Regions from separate parts of the Agrobacterium sp. GD03872 genome, predicted to be linked through region 1. Evidence: predicted binding sites of a transcription regulator. Region 1 holds the regulator's gene; each other region holds the start of a gene.
The links. Region 1 encodes PhoB, which activates phosphate uptake and scavenging genes when phosphate is short. Its sites were predicted from a motif close to TGTCATNNANCTGTCAT; they were not measured.
Positions count from the first base shown of each region.

Region 2: a site for PhoB is predicted at 2,540-2,556, ahead of N5D22_RS13145 (bifunctional 2',3'-cyclic-nucleotide 2'-phosphodiesterase/3'-nucleotidase). Genes of this name have one in related genera too.
Region 3: a site for PhoB is predicted at 2,775-2,791, ahead of N5D22_RS04760 (DUF1045 domain-containing protein). Genes of this name have one in related genera too.
Region 4: a site for PhoB is predicted at 2,264-2,280, ahead of N5D22_RS07555 (LTA synthase family protein). Genes of this name have one in related genera too.

Region 1 covers NZ_JAOCCY010000002.1:506,214-510,420, reverse strand. The annotation lists gene N5D22_RS06450 (aspartate aminotransferase family protein) at 1-154, opposite strand, end outside; gene N5D22_RS06445 (GcrA family cell cycle regulator) at 586-1,119, shown strand; gene phoB (phosphate regulon transcriptional regulator PhoB) at 1,436-2,119, opposite strand; gene phoU (phosphate signaling complex protein PhoU) at 2,150-2,875, opposite strand; gene pstB (phosphate ABC transporter ATP-binding protein PstB) at 2,971-3,786, opposite strand; gene pstA (phosphate ABC transporter permease PstA) at 3,801-4,207, opposite strand, start outside.
Region 2 covers NZ_JAOCCY010000004.1:424,225-428,431, reverse strand. The annotation lists gene N5D22_RS13150 (DUF2087 domain-containing protein) at 1-299, shown strand, start outside; gene N5D22_RS13145 (bifunctional 2',3'-cyclic-nucleotide 2'-phosphodiesterase/3'-nucleotidase) at 472-2,460, opposite strand; gene N5D22_RS13140 (PilZ domain-containing protein) at 2,670-3,005, opposite strand; gene N5D22_RS13135 (DUF4344 domain-containing metallopeptidase) at 3,360-4,207, shown strand, end outside.
Region 3 covers NZ_JAOCCY010000002.1:171,218-175,424, reverse strand. The annotation lists gene phnD (phosphonate ABC transporter substrate-binding protein) at 1-106, shown strand, start outside; gene phnE (phosphonate ABC transporter, permease protein PhnE) at 177-1,163, shown strand; gene phnE (phosphonate ABC transporter, permease protein PhnE) at 1,163-2,512, shown strand; gene N5D22_RS04760 (DUF1045 domain-containing protein) at 2,884-3,582, shown strand; gene N5D22_RS04755 (alpha-D-ribose 1-methylphosphonate 5-triphosphate diphosphatase) at 3,579-4,207, shown strand, end outside.
Region 4 covers NZ_JAOCCY010000003.1:14,465-18,671, forward strand. The annotation lists gene N5D22_RS07545 (glyoxalase superfamily protein) at 1-241, shown strand, start outside; gene N5D22_RS07550 (NAD+ synthase) at 437-2,116, opposite strand; gene N5D22_RS07555 (LTA synthase family protein) at 2,339-4,207, shown strand, end outside.

The DNA of each region.
Region 1 (4,207 bases):
GATGGGCATGGCCCAGCGAGTTGACCGCGACGCCCGCCGCAAAATCCAGATATCGTTCGCCGCTTTCCGTGAACAGCCAGACGCCCTCGCCTCGCTCGAAGCGCAGGGGGGCTCTTGCAAACGTATCGAACAATGGCGCGGCGGCTTCGGCCATGGCTGTATCACTCCTTGCGCGGATGCGCTGTCAGACGGTTGTCAATAGGCTCTCGGGGTTATCCCTCGCCTGAAAATCAAAAATGCCGCCTTGCGGCGGCAGGGGCACTATTGTCACTTCGCCTGCCGATGTCAACAAAAGTCCGCATTTCCCGGCCTTCTCAAGCACTAGTAGGTGCAGGCCAGCCAGCCCCAAGGTGTTGCCTTTCAGACTCAACTCGCCAGCAAGTTGGGGAAAACCGGAAAATCGATTCCAGATGATTCCCGCGACTCTTGCCACGGAGTCGGGCTGGCACTAGGTTAATCGCTAATTACTAGACTGCATTGCGGCGGAACTAGTCACCAAAAATCCGGCGGAAACCACGCTCGCGGCATGTCCACGAGACGGAGAGGGATTCTGCCGAAATTATACGCGACAAGCGGAGAAGCGGCATGAACTGGACAGACGAGCGGGTCGAGAAACTCAAGAAATTGTGGGCCGAGGGACTGAGCGCCAGCCAGATAGCAGCACAGCTGGGCGGTGTCAGCCGCAATGCCGTCATCGGCAAGGTCCATCGCCTCAATCTGCCGGGACGCGTCAAGGCCGGCGGTCCGGTCACTTCGGCGCGCTCCGCGCCCAAGCGTACCGCGGCTCCTGCCCCACGCGCGACGAATTTCGCGACCCGCGTCAGCGCAGCACCGGCACGCGCCCTGAACCGTTCGAACGCGGCAACGGCGCTGCACGAGGAGATCGACATCGAGACCGCTGAGGTCCTCGATTACGCTCCTTCGAGAAATGTCGTGACGCCGATTTCCCGTCGCCTGACGCTGACGGAACTGACGGAGCGCACCTGCAAGTGGCCGGTCGGCGACCCGTTGAAAGACGACTTCCATTTCTGCGGTTGTGAAGCGCTGGAATCTTCGCCCTATTGCAAGTTCCATGCGAAGCTTGCCTACCAGCCGGTAAGCGAGCGCCGCAAGGCTTGAGTGTTGCGGCACGCATTCGACACTCAAAAACTACGGGCCTTCGGGCCCGTTTTTTTTTGTGACAGAACTCGAGGCAGTTCCTGCGTCAGCCCATCAGCGAAACGCTGAGCCTATCCTGCATCACTGCTCCACCTGACCCGCAATCCGGATTTCATTGCCGGATTCCTGCGGGTGCTTGGTCGTCCCTTGAGACAAAGACCAAGCTGCCACATGTGGGGAAAACCCAAAAAACGAAAGGCCCGACGCCATTCCGGTGTCGGGCCTTTCGGTTTTTGGTGGAATGTGGTCCAGAGCGGAACCGTCAGTTTGGCCCGGCTCAGGCTTCCATCGAATATCCGGCGCCGCGAACGGTGCGGATGACATCCTGCATATGCGAAAAATTGAGCGCCTTGCGCAGGCGTCCGACATGCACGTCGACGGTGCGCTCATCCACATAGATATCGTGACCCCAGACGCCATCCAGCAGTTGCGAACGAGAGAATACCCGGCCCGGAGAGGTCATCAGGAATTCCAGCAGGCGGAACTCCGTCGGCCCGAGGCGCACTTCGCGGCTCTTGCGGTGAACGCGATGGGTCTCGCGATCCAGTTCGATATCGCCGCATTTCAGCACCGAAGACAAAACCTCGGGGCGGGCGCGGCGCAGCATCGCCTTGACGCGGGCCATGAGTTCCGGTGTCGAGAACGGCTTGACGACATAATCGTCGGCGCCGGTGGCAAGACCGCGAACCCTTTCGCTTTCCTCGCCGCGCGCCGTCAGCATGATGATGGGCAGGCGTTCGGTTTCCGGCCGCATTCTGAGCCGACGGCACAGTTCGATACCGGAAACGCCGGGTAGCATCCAATCCAGGATGAGAAGATCCGGAATGCGTTCCTGCAGCCTGATTTCCGCCTCGTCTCCACGCGGTATCGTGTCGACGTCGTATCCCTCAGCCTCGAGATTGTAACGAAGCAGGACGCTCAGCGCTTCCTCGTCTTCCACAACTGCAATCTTGGGCACCATATGCTAACTCCGCAAGCCTTCGCCTGTCTGTTACTCGGTCACCGAACCGAGCGTGTTGGAACTGTCGTCCTTCGGACGCTCGCCTTCCGGCTGACTGCCGGTGGTCATGTAATAGATCGTCTCGGCGATATTGGTGGCGTGGTCGCCGATACGCTCGATGTTCTTGGCGCAGAACAGAAGATGCGTGCAGGTGGTGATGTTGCGCGGGTCTTCCATCATGTAGGTCAGAAGCTCACGGAAGAGCGACGTATACATGGCGTCGATTTCTTCGTCGCGCTCGCGAATGGCGTTGGCCTTCTCGGCGGAACGCGTGGAATAAACGTCGAGCACTTCCTTGAGCTGCACCAGCGCCAATTCGGACAGGTGCTCGATACCGCGGGCCAGCTTGCGCGGAACGCCCGTTCCGGCAACCGCGATGACACGCTTGGCGGTATTCTTGCCGAGATCGCCGACACGCTCGAGATCGCCGGCAATTCGCAGGGTGCCGATAATCTCGCGAAGGTCGGATGCGACCGGCTGCCGTCTGGCGATGGTGACGATGGCCTTGTCACCGATTTCCCGCTCGGAATGATCGAGGATCGTATCGTCGGAAATGACTTTCTGGGCGAGCGCGGCGTCGGAATTGACGAGCGCGCGCACGGCATCGGCGCACATCTGTTCCGCAAGGCCGCCCATTTCGGCGATGCGGCGCGTCAGAAACTTCAATTCGTCGTCATAGACGGACAGGATATGCGAATGGGTCGTTGTCTGTGTCATGGTCTAGTCCTCCGGCTTGGCCTGCATGCGCGTGCCCGGAAGCGGGCACGCAGAGGCACCAGTCTTGTTCAGTTTTAATGAAGCGTCGGCCGGGATCAGCCGAAGCGGCCCATGATGTAGTCCTGCGTGCGCTGGTCGTCCGGATTGGTGAACATCTTGTCGGTTTCGTTTTCCTCGACAAGATGACCAAGATGGAACATGGCCGTGCGCTGGGAAACACGCGCCGCCTGCTGCATGGAGTGCGTGACGATGACGATCGTGTAATTGGTGCGCAGTTCGTGGATCAGCTCCTCGACCTTTGCAGTCGCGATCGGGTCCAGCGCCGAGCAGGGTTCGTCCATCAGGATCACTTCCGGGCTGACGGCAACGGCGCGCGCAATGCAAAGACGCTGCTGCTGGCCGCCGGAAAGACCGGTGCCGGATTCGTGCAGACGATCCTTCACTTCGTTCCAGAGACCCGCCTTCTGCAGGCTCTGCTCAACGATCTGGTCCATATCCGCCTTGTTACGGGCGAGGCCATGGATGCGCGGGCCATAGGAAATGTTTTCGTAGATCGACTTCGGAAAGGGGTTCGGCTTCTGGAACACCATGCCGACGCGGGCGCGCAACTCCACGACGTCGATCGCCTGATCGTAGATATCATCGGTATCGAGCGTGATCTTGCCGGTAACCCGGCAACCGTCGATCGTGTCGTTCATACGGTTCAGGGTACGCAGGAATGTGGATTTGCCGCAGCCGGACGGGCCGATAAGCGCGGTCACCGTATTTTCCCGAACGTTGAGGTTCACGTCGTAAAGCGCGCGCTTTTCGCCGTAATAAACCGAAACGTCCTTGCCGATCATCTTGTATGAAACTTCATTCATTTTCTTGTCCAGCGCCTTTTCAACTGCTGCTTCCGACAACATGTTCATTGCTCAATCTCCCTCTACCAGCGCCGCTCGAAGCGGCGACGCAACAGGATTGCGCCAACATTCATGACGATGAGGAACAAAAGCAGGATGATGATAGCGCCAGATGTTCTTTCGACAAAGGCGCGTTCAGCTTCGTTCGCCCACATGTAAATCTGCACCGGCAGGGCCGTGGACGGGTCCATCGGCGTTGTCGGGTAATTCGCGACGAATGCCACCATGCCGATCAGGAGCAGCGGTGCGGTCTCGCCCAGCGCGTGGGCAAGGCCGATGATGGTGCCGGTCAGGATGCCGGGCATGGCGAGCGGCAGCACGTGGTGGAAGATCGTCTGCATCTTGGAGGCGCCGAGACCTAGGGCTGCGGCGCGGATCGACGGCGGCACGGCTTTCAGGGCAGCGCGGGTCGCGATGATGATGGTCGGCA
Region 2 (4,207 bases), on a different contig from region 1:
CGCGGCTTTTCGATGCCGCCGGCCGGCTGACGCAATGGCCCGCCCGCCGCTCCCAGCAGGAACTGTGCCTCTGGTATCTTTGGTCGAAAATACCGGCTGGGCGGAGCTTCTCCGAGCGGGAATTCAGCAGCTTTCTGGATGGCCTGCATCTGTTTGGCGACGCGGCGATACTGAGGCGCGACATGGTCGGCCTGAGGCTTATACGCCGCAATCGGGACGGCAGCGATTACCGGCGTATCGAGCAGAAACCGCCATTGGAACTGCCGCTTCTGCTGCGAGCGCTCGGTGGACGCGATTGAGGGGATAGTCCTCGGTATTGCCGATAGTCTCCATCAAACTCGGCATCATCCCCGGGCCTGTTCCGAGGGTCTGCTACGGATCAATTTCGTTGACGTGGCTGGATCCTTGGGACAAGCCCAGGGATGACGGCAGAGTTTCACCCTGCCGCCAACAACCGAAAGGCCGCAACCCTCAAAGAACCAGACGGAACTTTGCGAAACCTTCCGCGCCGTCGCCGGCATCCTCGATCTTTGCGCCCTTGATATCAGCCGCATAGTGGCGGCCCTTGGGGCCGGTTTCGAAGACAGCGGTGGTATTGGCCACCGGCGCGAAAGACCAGTTGGCGTCCGCGGACGGGTTGATGGTGCCCTGATCGATGATATAGCGCACGATCACGTCGCGATTGGTATCGGGCGCCACGAAGATCACCTTGTCTGCAGCGATGTCGGGGAACTTGCCGCCGCCGCCGGCGCGGTAATTATTGGTGGCCACCACGAATTTCTGCTCGGGATCGATCGGTTTGCCGTTGAACTGAAGGTTGACGATGCGGTTGCTGTCCGGGTTGACCGCCTTGCCATCCTTGTCGAATTTCGCCGGCTTGGAAATATCGATCTGGTAGGTGACACCGTCGATGACATCGAAATTATAGGACGGGAAATCCGCATTCAGCAGCGGCGCATCCTTCGCGCCGGCCTCGACTGTGTTGAACATGCCGGCCGACATTTCCAGCCAGTTCTTCACCTGCGCGCCGTTGACCAGCACCGCCTGCACCGTATTGGGATAAAGATAGAGATCGGCGACATTCTTGATGGCGATATCACCGGCGGGGACATCGGTATAATAATCCGCGCCGCCGCGGCCGCCGGACTTGAAGGGCGCTGCCGCTGAAAGCACCGGCAGATCCTTGTATTGCCCGTCCTTCAGCATGTCCTTGATGTACCAGGTCTGGGCATTGGAGACGATCTGCACGGAAGGATCGTCGGCCACCAGCGCGAAATAGGAATAGAGCGGCGCGGAGGTCTTGCCGACGGGACGGCGCACATAGGCAAGGGCTGCCTCGTGATCGGCCTTGGCGGCGGCGAGAACCTCTGCCTTGTCGGTGTAATCCGCAACGATCTTGCGACTGTCATCGCGGTGGTAGATCGGCCGGGCTTCGGAGGTGAAGTCAACGATCTTCCAGCTCTTGCCGTCCTTTTCGAGCAGCAGGTCGATGAGGCCCATATGCGAGCCCCAGAAACCCGCCATCACCGCCGGCTTGCCCATCAGCGTGCCCTTGACCGCATCCGCGCCCTCGATGCCGTCCCAGGTCTTCGGACCGGGGAAGACGAGATGCTGGTGGCCGGTGAAGATCGCGTCGATGCCTTCGACGGCAGCCAGATAAAGCGAGGCGTTTTCCATGCGCTCGGTCTGGCCCTTGCCGTCGATACCGGAATGGGAAAGGGCGATGACGATATCGGCGCCTTCCTCCTTCATCACAGGCACCCAGGCTTTCGCCGCCTCGACGATGTCGCGCGTCTGCGCCTTGCCCTCGAGGTTCTTGGAATCCCACATCATGATCTGCGGCGGCACGAAGCCGATGATGCCGACCTTGACCGGGCTCGTCACGCCGCCGCCGTCGCGGATCTGCTTTTCCAGAATGACATAGGGCTTGAAGAACAGCTCGTCGTTTTTCGGATCGGAAGCAAGCTGGCCCTTGGTGAGATTGGCGCAGACGTAAGGGAAACCGGCGCCCGCCAGCGTGTTCGACATATAGTCGAGACCGTAGTTGAATTCGTGGTTGCCGAGCGTGCCGCAATCGTAACCCAGCACGTTCATGGCGTTGATGACGGGATGCTTGTCGCCCGCCTTCATGCCGCGCTCATAGGCGATATAGTCGCCGAGCGGGTTACCCTGCAGGAAGTCGCCATTGTCCACCAGCATCGAATTTCCCGCCTCGGCGCGGATGGTGTCGATGATCGATGCCGTGCGCGAAAGCCCCATCGTGTCGTTCGGCTTGTCGGCGTAATAATCATAGGGAAAGACATGAACATGGATGTCAGTCGTTTCCATGATGCGCAGATGCGCCTGGTTGGCCGCCGCACGCGCAGCAAAAGGGTGCAGCATCACCAGCGCCGAGGAGGCCGCAATGCCGCCGAGAAGCGAACGACGGGTAATGGGGTGGAGAGCGAGAAGCGACGACATGGGAACTCCTTCGGATGAAGCTTGCTCTGTCATGGAAAACGACAAGGTAGAAGCAATCGCCGAGGAGTCCATCATCTAAATGACAGGCCCGTGACGGACGGGCCTGTTTTCAACCGTTTGATAAATTTTTTGTCATTTGAAGGCGCGGGGGGCGTGCCACCGTATCGGAGAATGTGCGTCTTTGGTCCTGCGCATTCCTGACCCGCGGATCAGCGGGCAAGCGTCGGTTTCACTTCTTCGTGGAAGAAGCGGAAATAGGAGGAAAGCTGCGCCAGCGTGTTGGTGGAAAGCTTCAGCTGCAGGCCGAGGCGGTTCTGGTGCTGCCATTGCACGACACCTTCGATGAAGCCCAGATCCTCGCTCTGCACCTTGACCCGGCTGCCCTTGGCGGCGGCGAAAGGCCCGTCCAGTTCGAGCGCCATTCCGGTGGCGGAAAGATCGACCACACGGCCTCTGGTCGACTGGCTGAAATAATGCACGGTCGCGAAGATCCTCGTCTTGCTGCGGGGTGCGCTGCGGGTCGCCATATTGAGGTTGTTTGTCATTTTGCTGCTCAAATAAATTGTTTCCGATGCCTGCATCATGACGCGGAAAGCTTGAGAGCCGTTTAGTTCTTCAGTTAAAATTGCAGGCAATTGCCGATTATGCTGTATCGATACGGCACTGATAACAATTGTTGCAGGCGGGCGTGCACGCACATGGCCAATATCCGCGCTCTCCACAGGGTGCCGCCCATGGCGGACTTCCTGAAGCTCGGATCGGCGTTGCTTCTTTGCAGCTATGATCCCGAAACAGATCACTATCCACCCGATTCTTGACAGGCGATGCAACCAGCCCATTGCGTGACTCGTTAGCTTCGGGAATCAGTGACGCTCCTCGTTTCCGGAAGGTCTGATTTTATGTTCCGTCGTTTTCTGGCCGCCGTTCCGCTGGCTTTCGTTTCGTTGACGGCTCCGATGGAGGCCGAGGCGCAGGTCGCCTCCGGTCTCGACGGCCTGTCCGACGATCAGCTTCAGCAGGCCGTCAATTTCGTTATCGGCAACGCGATCTTCTCGCTTTATCACGAAGGCGCACGCATGCTGATCTCGGATTTCGGGACGGCGGATACGGCAAGTGTCCAGGCGCCGGCGGATCAGCTGGCGGGTACGCTCATCCTCCAGGCGAACGAAGAATGGCTCGACACCGCGCTCGTCAACGCCACCGACAGCTGGTATCTGGCGCGTGAGGCGGAGACCTTGCCGGAACACGAGGCGCCAATCTTTTCCGCGCTCGTGCCCGACAGGAGCCGTGACCGCAACATGGCCTGCCTGATGGTCGGCCGCGACAAGGACGGTTATGGCGATCTGGCCGCCATGATGGGGCTCGCCAATGCCGAGTTCGACAAATGCGCCGCCGCCTATCCGGGCGTTGCTTCGGCCTGGGAGAAATTTCTCGCTCCCTATCGCAGCCAGGCGTCGTCCAAATTCACCATCAGCTACGTGCCGCCGCGCGATCCTGAACTTGAACCCTATGCCATCATGGTCAGAGAATCGAAGGTCCTCGATCTCATCAGCCGCAGTTTTAACGCTTATGCCCTGAAGGGCGATGTCAGGCTGACGGCCAAATCCTGCGGCCGTCCCGATGTCTACTGGTCGGCGGAAAAGCGCGAGATCACCTATTGCTACGAACTCGGCAAGTTCCAGGCGGAGCTGATTGCCGATCACCTGCTGAACACCGTTACGGAAGACAAGGGCGCCGCCGGCGGGCA
Region 3 (4,207 bases), 330 kb from region 1:
CTGCTTCCAGGGCTTCACCCAGGGCAAGAACACCGCTTACATCAAGGTCGATCCGTCCTTCTACCAGACGATCATCGACGCCCGTAAGTCCGTTATCGGCGGCTGATCCCAAGCTCATATCCGGAAGCGGCGGCGCCTGGCGGCGCCGCCGCTTTTGCCAATAAAGGAAAAGCGGCATGGCGACCACACTGCAGCATGGCACCCTCTCACCCGAGGGATTGAGCGAATCGTCCCGGACGGTCATACGCCACTATCAACAGCAGCTTGCGACACGGCGGATCTATACCGTCATTTCGCTCGTGATCTTTCTCGCCATCCTCGCCGCCTCGCTGAATTTCGCCAATGCGGCCAATTCGGGCAAATTCTTCGAGCGCCTGCCCTACTTTTTCGACTTCATGAAAACCTTCGTGCCGGACAGTCCGCTGGAAATCTTCCGGGCGATGTTCGACCTGCCATCGCCTTATGCCGACGGCTCGATGAAATATAATTACGTCGCAGACCGCGTTTACATCACCGACGGTTTTTACATACCGCATTTCATTTACCAGCTGATCATCACGCTCAATATTGCGCTGGTTTCGACAATCATCGGCACCGGCTTTGCTTTCGTGCTTTGCTTCTTCGCTTCCACCAACCTTGTCGGAGCCGGTCTCGTGCGCTGGGTGGTGCGCCGGATCATGGAAGTGCTGCGCGCCTTTCCGGAAATCGTCGTGGCCGGATTGCTGACCGCCATTCTGTCGATCGGGCCGATCGCGGCGATCATCGCGATTTCCGTTCACACGATCGGCGCTCTGGGCAAGCTGTTCTTCGAAGTGGTGGAAAATGCCGACATGAAGCCGGATGAAGGCCTGCGCGCCGCCGGCGCCAACTGGCTGGAGCGGGTGCGCTTCGCCATCGTGCCGCAGGTTCTGCCTAATTTCGTCTCCTATGCGCTGCTGCGTGCCGAAATCAACGTGCGCGCCTCCACCATCATCGGTGCAGTCGGCGGCGGTGGTATCGGTGAAGTCTTCCGTCTCTCCATCGGTAACGACCACGCATCCAAGACCTATGCCATCATCATTCTTCTGCTGATCACCATCATCGCCGTCGACCAGTTTTCCGGCTGGCTGCGCCGCAGGCTGATCGGCCATCAATCCTTCGAATTCGGACGGGGAGCGGCCTGATGTCGTCCAGCTTCATTCTCAACACCGCCGACCGCGACAGGCTGACGGCCGCACATCCCGAAGTGTTCAACCGCAGTTTCATGCAGCGATACGGTTTGCTGACCGGCATCCTCGCCGTCACGGCCTATCTCATCGCCTGCTTTTTCTTCTTCAATGTCGGGCCGGCTTTCATGCAGGGCCGGTGGGACCGCGCCTCAAGCTATATTCAGGACTGGTATTCCTGGCGCGCCCAGCCGCGCCTGCGTTTCGAAGACGGCAAGGTTGAGCCGCAATGGTCCAGCCGTGGGCAATATCCGGCCGATGCCAAGATCGACTGGCTGCAGCCCCTGCCGAATGGCGGCTACAGCGTCATTTACGCGGGCACGGAAAACCGTCTCGACGTGACCCCCAGCCAGGTGGATGTCTATGTCGACGGCAAGAATTATCCCGTCATCATCAACGGCGAACAGGCCCGGGCGCCCGCGGATGCGCCAGAGGAAATCCGGCAGGACGGCAACAAGGTTCTTGTGCATTACGGTTTTGCCGGCCAGGCGGAAATCCGTACCAGCCAGGTCTATGTGCAACGCCGCTTCCTTGGATGGGCGAACTTCCTGTTCGACACCAAATCCGAATTCTGGGGCAAGGGTTACGGCGAACTCGCCGCTCTGGCGCTGTGGGGCGAGAGGCTCGATCCCGAACGCTCCAATATCGGCCACATGGTCGATGATTTCCTCGACAACAGCGTCTGGCAGCATGCAGATATTCTTTCCAAGCTGATGCAGACGCTGGTGATGGCATTTGTCGGCACGCTGTTCGGCACGCTCGTCGCCCTGCCGCTCGCCTTTATCGCCGCACGCAACATCACCGCCAACAAGGTGGCGAACTGGGGCATGAAGCGCCTGTTCGACTTCCTGCGTTCCATCGATATGCTGATCTGGGCGCTGTTCTTCACCCGCAGTTTCGGCCCGGGACCGATCCCCGGCATCGCCGCAATCTTCTTCACCGATACCGGAGCACTCGGCAAGGTTTATGCCGAAGCATTGGAAAATGTCGATGACAAGCAGCGCGAGGGCGTCAAATCGGTCGGCGCTTCACCGATTGCCGTCAATCGTTTCGGTGTGCTGCCGCAGGTCCTGCCGGTCTTCATTTCGCAATCCCTTTATTTCTGGGAAAGCAACACCCGCTCCGCCACCATCATCGGTGCGGTGGGCGCCGGCGGCATCGGTCTGAAACTGCTGGAAGCCATGGGCACCAATGCCGACTGGGACAAGGTCGCCTATATGGTCCTGCTCATTCTCTTCGTGGTTTTCCTGTTCGACCATATCTCCAATTCGCTGCGTTCGCGCCTCATCGGAAAGACGCATCACTAGAACATCTCCAAATGCGAAGCGGTTTTACGTCTAGAAGATACGTGAACAAAGGCCTCGAGCGCGCCCGACATTTTCGTTCAATCCGGATGCGCTGAAACTTTAAAACCGAAGCGGGCGCCATGCGAAGGCAAGACAGCTTTCGCCATTCCCACCGCCAGGTACAAAACTGCTTTGCGCCTGATATCCCGCCCCAGCATGACCGGATGCACCTTTGGTGTATTCGGGCACGCCGGGGCATTTCTTATGCGCTTTTTTCCACGCGCATCATCATTCTGTCACGGAAAGCGATTACCTCGCACTCCTGACCTTGCGGGAAGCAGGCGAGTCACGCCAAATAGCATCCCATCCCTGGTTTTCCATGACACTGAAGAGTGCTTGCCGTGCGCTACGCTATCTATTTTTCTCCGGCTAAAGATCATCCGCTGACAGAAGCAGCGTCGCGATGGCTCGGGCGCGATGCATTTTCGGGCAGGCTGCATGACGACCACGAGGACTATGCCGACATGACGGTGGAACCTCGACGCTATGGTTTCCATGCAACCCTGAAGGCCCCTTTCGAGCTGGCTGAAAAATATAGCGAAGCGGAGCTTGTTACGGCGATTGAAGACTTTGCCGCCAGCCAGTCCGCCTTCGAGATTCCGCGTATTGTCGTCGGTTCGCTCGGGCCTTTTTTTGCACTTGTCCCGGACCGCACCTATCAGCCGCTGCAGGATTTTGCTGCCGAGATCGTCGATCATTTCGACCGGTTCCGTGCGCCGCTGTCCGAGACCGACATTGCCCGCCGGCGGCCACAGATGCTGACGGAGAGCCAGCGGCAAAATCTGTCGCTCTGGGGTTATCCGCATGTCATGGATGACTTCCGTTTTCACATGACGCTGACCGGCCGCATCGACGAGAGCGAGCAGCCCGCCATGCAGGACGTGCTTTCGACCCGGTTTTCCGAATTCACCGACCGGCCTCTCACCATTTCCGGCCTCGCTTTGTTCATTGAAGAAACGCGCGGCGCACCCTTTACCGTTCACCGCTGGCATCCGCTTGGCCAGCCACCAAAGAAAGATGCGAACCCATGACCGAGCACGCCCTTTCCAATGCCCGTATCGTTCTGGAAGACGATATTATTCTGGGCTCCGTTCTGATCCGTGATGGCAAGATTGCCGATATCAGCGAAGGCGCCTCCAAGACCGGAGAAGACCTCGAAGGAGACTTCCTGATCCCCGGTCTGGTGGAACTGCACACCGACCATCTGGAGCAGCATTATTCGCCGCGTCCCGGCGTGATCTGGGACAAGATCGCCGCCATTCAGGCGCATGACGCGCAGGTGGCCGCATCCGGCATCACCACCGTATTCGACTGCCTGCGGCTGGGCTCAGATGAGGATGGCGGTTTCAAGAAGGGCGAAATGCGGGAAATGGCTGACGCCATCGAGGCCGCGGCGGATCAGAACCGCCTGCGCGCAGACCATCTGCTGCATCTGCGCTGCGAAGTGGCCTCCGCCGATGTACTCGAACATTTCGAAGACTTCGAAACCGATCCGCGCGTGCGGCTGATTTCGCTGATGGACCACTCCCCGGGTCAGCGCCAGTTCCAGTCGATGGAGCAGTATATCTTCTATTACCAGAAGAAGCGTGGATTGAGCGACGAGGCCTTCGCTGAATTTGTACGGCGCCGGCAGGCGGCATCGGCAGAATATTCCGC
Region 4 (4,207 bases), on a different contig from region 1:
CGGCTTCATGATCCTCAAACAGGGCAATGCCGAGCTGCACCTGACATTGCAGCCCAGCCACAAGGCGGCGCCCTTCAATGTGGCGCATATGATGGTGAGCGATGTCGATGCGCTGCATGCGCTCTGCAAGAGCCACGGGCTGCGCATCATCAAGGGCCTGCAGGACAAAGATTATGGCCTGCGCGCCTTTGTGTTTGAAGACCACGATGGCAACCGCATCGATGTGGGGCAGGCCATTTGAGATGAGTGGACGGCGCGGGGTTTTCTCCGCGCCGTTTATGGGCTGTCAAAAAAAGCTCCTCACACGCGACGTCATCCTCGGGCTTGACCCGAGGATCCACAATCTCAACCGCATTTGGATCCTCGCCTCAAGGGCGAGGATGACGGAGAAAGGCGGTTAACTCACCCGCCAGAAATCGATGGCGCGCGCCTTCAATCACCGATCCCGGAACCGGTTGGTGATCGGATAACGCCGGTCACGCCCAAAGTTCTTCTTGGTGATCTTCACGCCCGGCGCCGATTGCCGGCGCTTGTATTCGGCGAGATAAAGCAGATGCTCCACCCGGTGCACCGTCGCCACATCATGGCCGCGCGCGAGAATCTCCTCGACCGACATTTCCTTCTCGACAAGGCATTCCAGAATATCGTCCAGCACCGGATAGGGCGGCAGCGAATCCTGGTCGGTCTGGTTGGGGCGCAATTCGGCCGAGGGCGCCTTGGAAATGATATTGACCGGGATCACCTCGCCGGAAGGGCCGAGCGCGCCCGGCGGCACATGGGCGTTGCGCCAGCTGGAAATGGCATAGACCTGCATCTTGTAGAGGTCCTTGATGGGGTTGAAACCGCCATTCATGTCGCCGTAGAGCGTGGCGTAACCCACCGACATTTCCGACTTGTTGCCCGTCGTCACTACCATCGAGCCGAACTTGTTCGAGACGGCCATCAAAATGGTGCCGCGCGTGCGGCTCTGCAGGTTTTCCTCGGTAATGCCCTCTTCCGTGCCCTCGAAGAGATCGGAAAGCGCCGAGAGGAATCCTTCCACCGGCTCTGAAATCGGCACGATATCGTAACGGCAGCCCAGCGCCTTGGCGCAATCGGCCGCGTCCTTCAGCGATTCTTCCGAGGTATAGCGGTAAGGCAGCATGATGCAGCGCACCCGCTCCTCGCCCAGCGCATCGACGGCAAGGGCGGCGCAGATCGCCGAATCGATGCCGCCGGAAAGGCCGAGAACCACGCTCTTAAAGCCGTTCTTGTTGACGTAATCGCGGAAGCCCAGCATGCAGGCGCGGTAGTCCGCCTCCTCGCCTTCGGGAATCTTCGAGAAAGGTCCGCTTTCGCAGCGCCAGCCGTCTGCCGTGCGTTTCCAGTCGGTGACGGCAAGTGTGGCCTCGAACTGGCTCATCTGGAAGGCGAGCGTCCTGTCGGCATTGAAGCCAAAGCTCGCGCCGTCGAACACCAGCTCGTCCTGCCCGCCCAGCTGGTTGGCGAAGACGAGCGGCAGGCCGCTTTCGATAACCTGCCTGAGCGCCACCTGATGGCGCACATCCAGCTTGCCGCGATAATAGGGCGAACCGTTCGGCACCAGCAGGATTTCCGCCCCGCTTTCGGCGAGCGTTTCGCAGACACCCATATCGTTCCAGATTTCCTCACAGATCGGAATGCCGATCCGCACACCCCGGAAATTATAGGGACCGGAAATCGAACCTTCGGAGAAAACGCGTTTTTCGTCGAATTCACCGTAATTCGGCAGGTCGATCTTGTCGCGCAGCGCGATGATCTTGCCGCCATCCAGAAGCGCCACCGAATTGTGCCGGCCCGTCTCACCCTGTCGCGGAAAACCGATGACGATGCCCGGCCCGCCATCGGCGGTTTCCGCCGCCAGCTCCTCGACAGCCTTCAGGCATGCTTTCAGGAAAGCCGGCTTCAGCACCAGATCTTCCGGCGGATAGCCGGATATGAACAGCTCCGTCAGGAGCAGAAGATCGGCGCCCTGCGTCGCCGCATCGGCCCTTGCCTCGCGCGCCTTGGCGAGATTGCCCGCCACGTCGCCAACGGTGGGATTGAACTGCCCGACGGCAATCCGGAGATGGTTCTGGATATCGTGTCTGTCGCTCATGACTTTTCAATACCGCGCCCGTGGCCGCTCCGCAACGCGGCAATTGCATGGCGCCGCCCGTTACGCTTCGTCCGCGCGCGTTCACGCTAAGGTTATCGCCGCACCGGCCAGACTCTTCAAAGTTCATGTCGCGTTCATCGCGCTTATGTGACAGTTACATGACACTTTTGCGACACCCGATTCATCTCCCCGGATCGGCCGTGCCGCCTGCAATACCGGAGTATGGGTTTGAGAGATTCGGCGCCAAAAACAACGGCTTCCGAAAAGGCTGGTTTCGTCTTTTCGCCTGCATGGACAAGGAGCCTTTCCAAGCTTTCGGGCATCGCCTATCCGCTTGCCAATCTGACGGTCGCCTCCGTCATGCTGGTCGTGGCGCTGGAATGGATCGCCCGTGGTTCGCTCCATGATATCGGCGCCTTCCTCACCTCCTCCGCCCGCCCCGGCATGACCACCATTGCCGCCGTGCTCGCCCTTCTCGTCGCACTCGATGCGCTCCTTGGCCGGCGTTACCTGTCGCTGATCGCGGTTGCGCCGCTCTGCGCGCTGACCGGGCTGATTTCCGCGCAGAAACAGACCTATCTCTCCGATCCGCTCTACCCATCCGACCTTTTGTTCGGCCGGCAAATCCTTGAGCTTTTGCCCACCATGCTGAAGGCGCAGCCCATGACAGCCGTGCTGTTGGGGCTCGGCATCTGCGCCACCATTGCCGCGCTTGTGGCGTTATGGCTGCTGGCGCGCCGCCATTCACCCGTCCTGCGCTGGCGCGAACGCGCAGCAGGACTGGTGGTGGCGCTGCCGCTTCTTGCCGGCCTCGCCTCGCTGATGGATTATTCGCATTATTCCTGGCTGCGCGATCGCCTCAACATCATTCCCATGATGTGGGATCAGCAGGAAAATTACCGCCATAACGGCTTCCTGATGGCCTTTGCCTTCAATATTCCGATGGCCAATGTCTCGGCGCCGCAGGGTTACGGCGAAAACACCATTGCCGACCTGACATCCGAACCCGCCGCCTTCGCCGCCAACAAGGGCGATTACCCCGATGTCATCATGCTGATGAGCGAATCGCTGTGGGATCCGACGCGACTGGAAAATGTGAAGCTCTCCGCCGATCCCATGCCGACGATCCGCGCCAAACAATCCGGCAATGTCTTTTCCCCGGAATTCGGCGGCATGACGGCGAATGTGGAATTCGAGGCGCTGACCGGCTTTTCCAACGCCTTCCTGCCCTATGGCAGCATTCCCTATCAGCAATATATCCGCCGCCCGGTGCCGTCGCTCGCCAGCTTCTTCCGTGGTGAAGGTTATTCCGCCATCGCCATGCACCCTTTCCAGGAATGGTTCTGGAACCGCAAGCAGGTCTACAGGAATTTCGGCTTCGAGGAATTCCGCTCCGAAGAGACGCTGCCGGCCATGGAAAAACGCGGCAACTTCGCCTCCGACGATGCGCTGATGGACGAGATCATGGCGACGGCCGAAAAGGCGCAGAACCCGCTCTTCCTCTTCGCCGTCACCCTTCAGGGACATGGTCCCTACGAGGCGGGCCGTTATGCCGCCGATACCGTCGGCGTGGAAGGCGATCTTTCTCCTTCGGCATCACAGGCGCTCGCGACCTATTCGCAAGGGGTGGTGGAGGCCGACGAGGCTCTTCTGAAACTGATGCGCTGGGCCAAGAAGCGCGACCGTGAAACCATCATCGTCCTCTTCGGCGATCACCTGCCGCCGCTCGGCCAGACCTTCGTGGAAAGCGGCTACATGCCGGGCATGGTGGCCAGCCGCCGCGCGCCGCTTGAGGTGATGAAGAAGGAACACGAGACGCCGCTCGTCGTCTGGTCCTCGAAAAAGGGCGTGCGCAAGAATATCGGCACCGTCAGCCCGGCGCTTCTCCCCTATCACGTGCTGAAGACCGCGGGCTTCTCCGATCCTTTCTATACCGGCACGCTGGGCGAAGTGCAGCAGGCCTTTTCCGTCATCGACCGGCATATGCTGGTGACGACCGACGGCAAGGCCCTGCCCGACTGGTCTATAGCGCCCAATGCCGTTCCCGACGTGGTGCGCGACTACCGCCTGCTGCAATTCGACATGATGTTC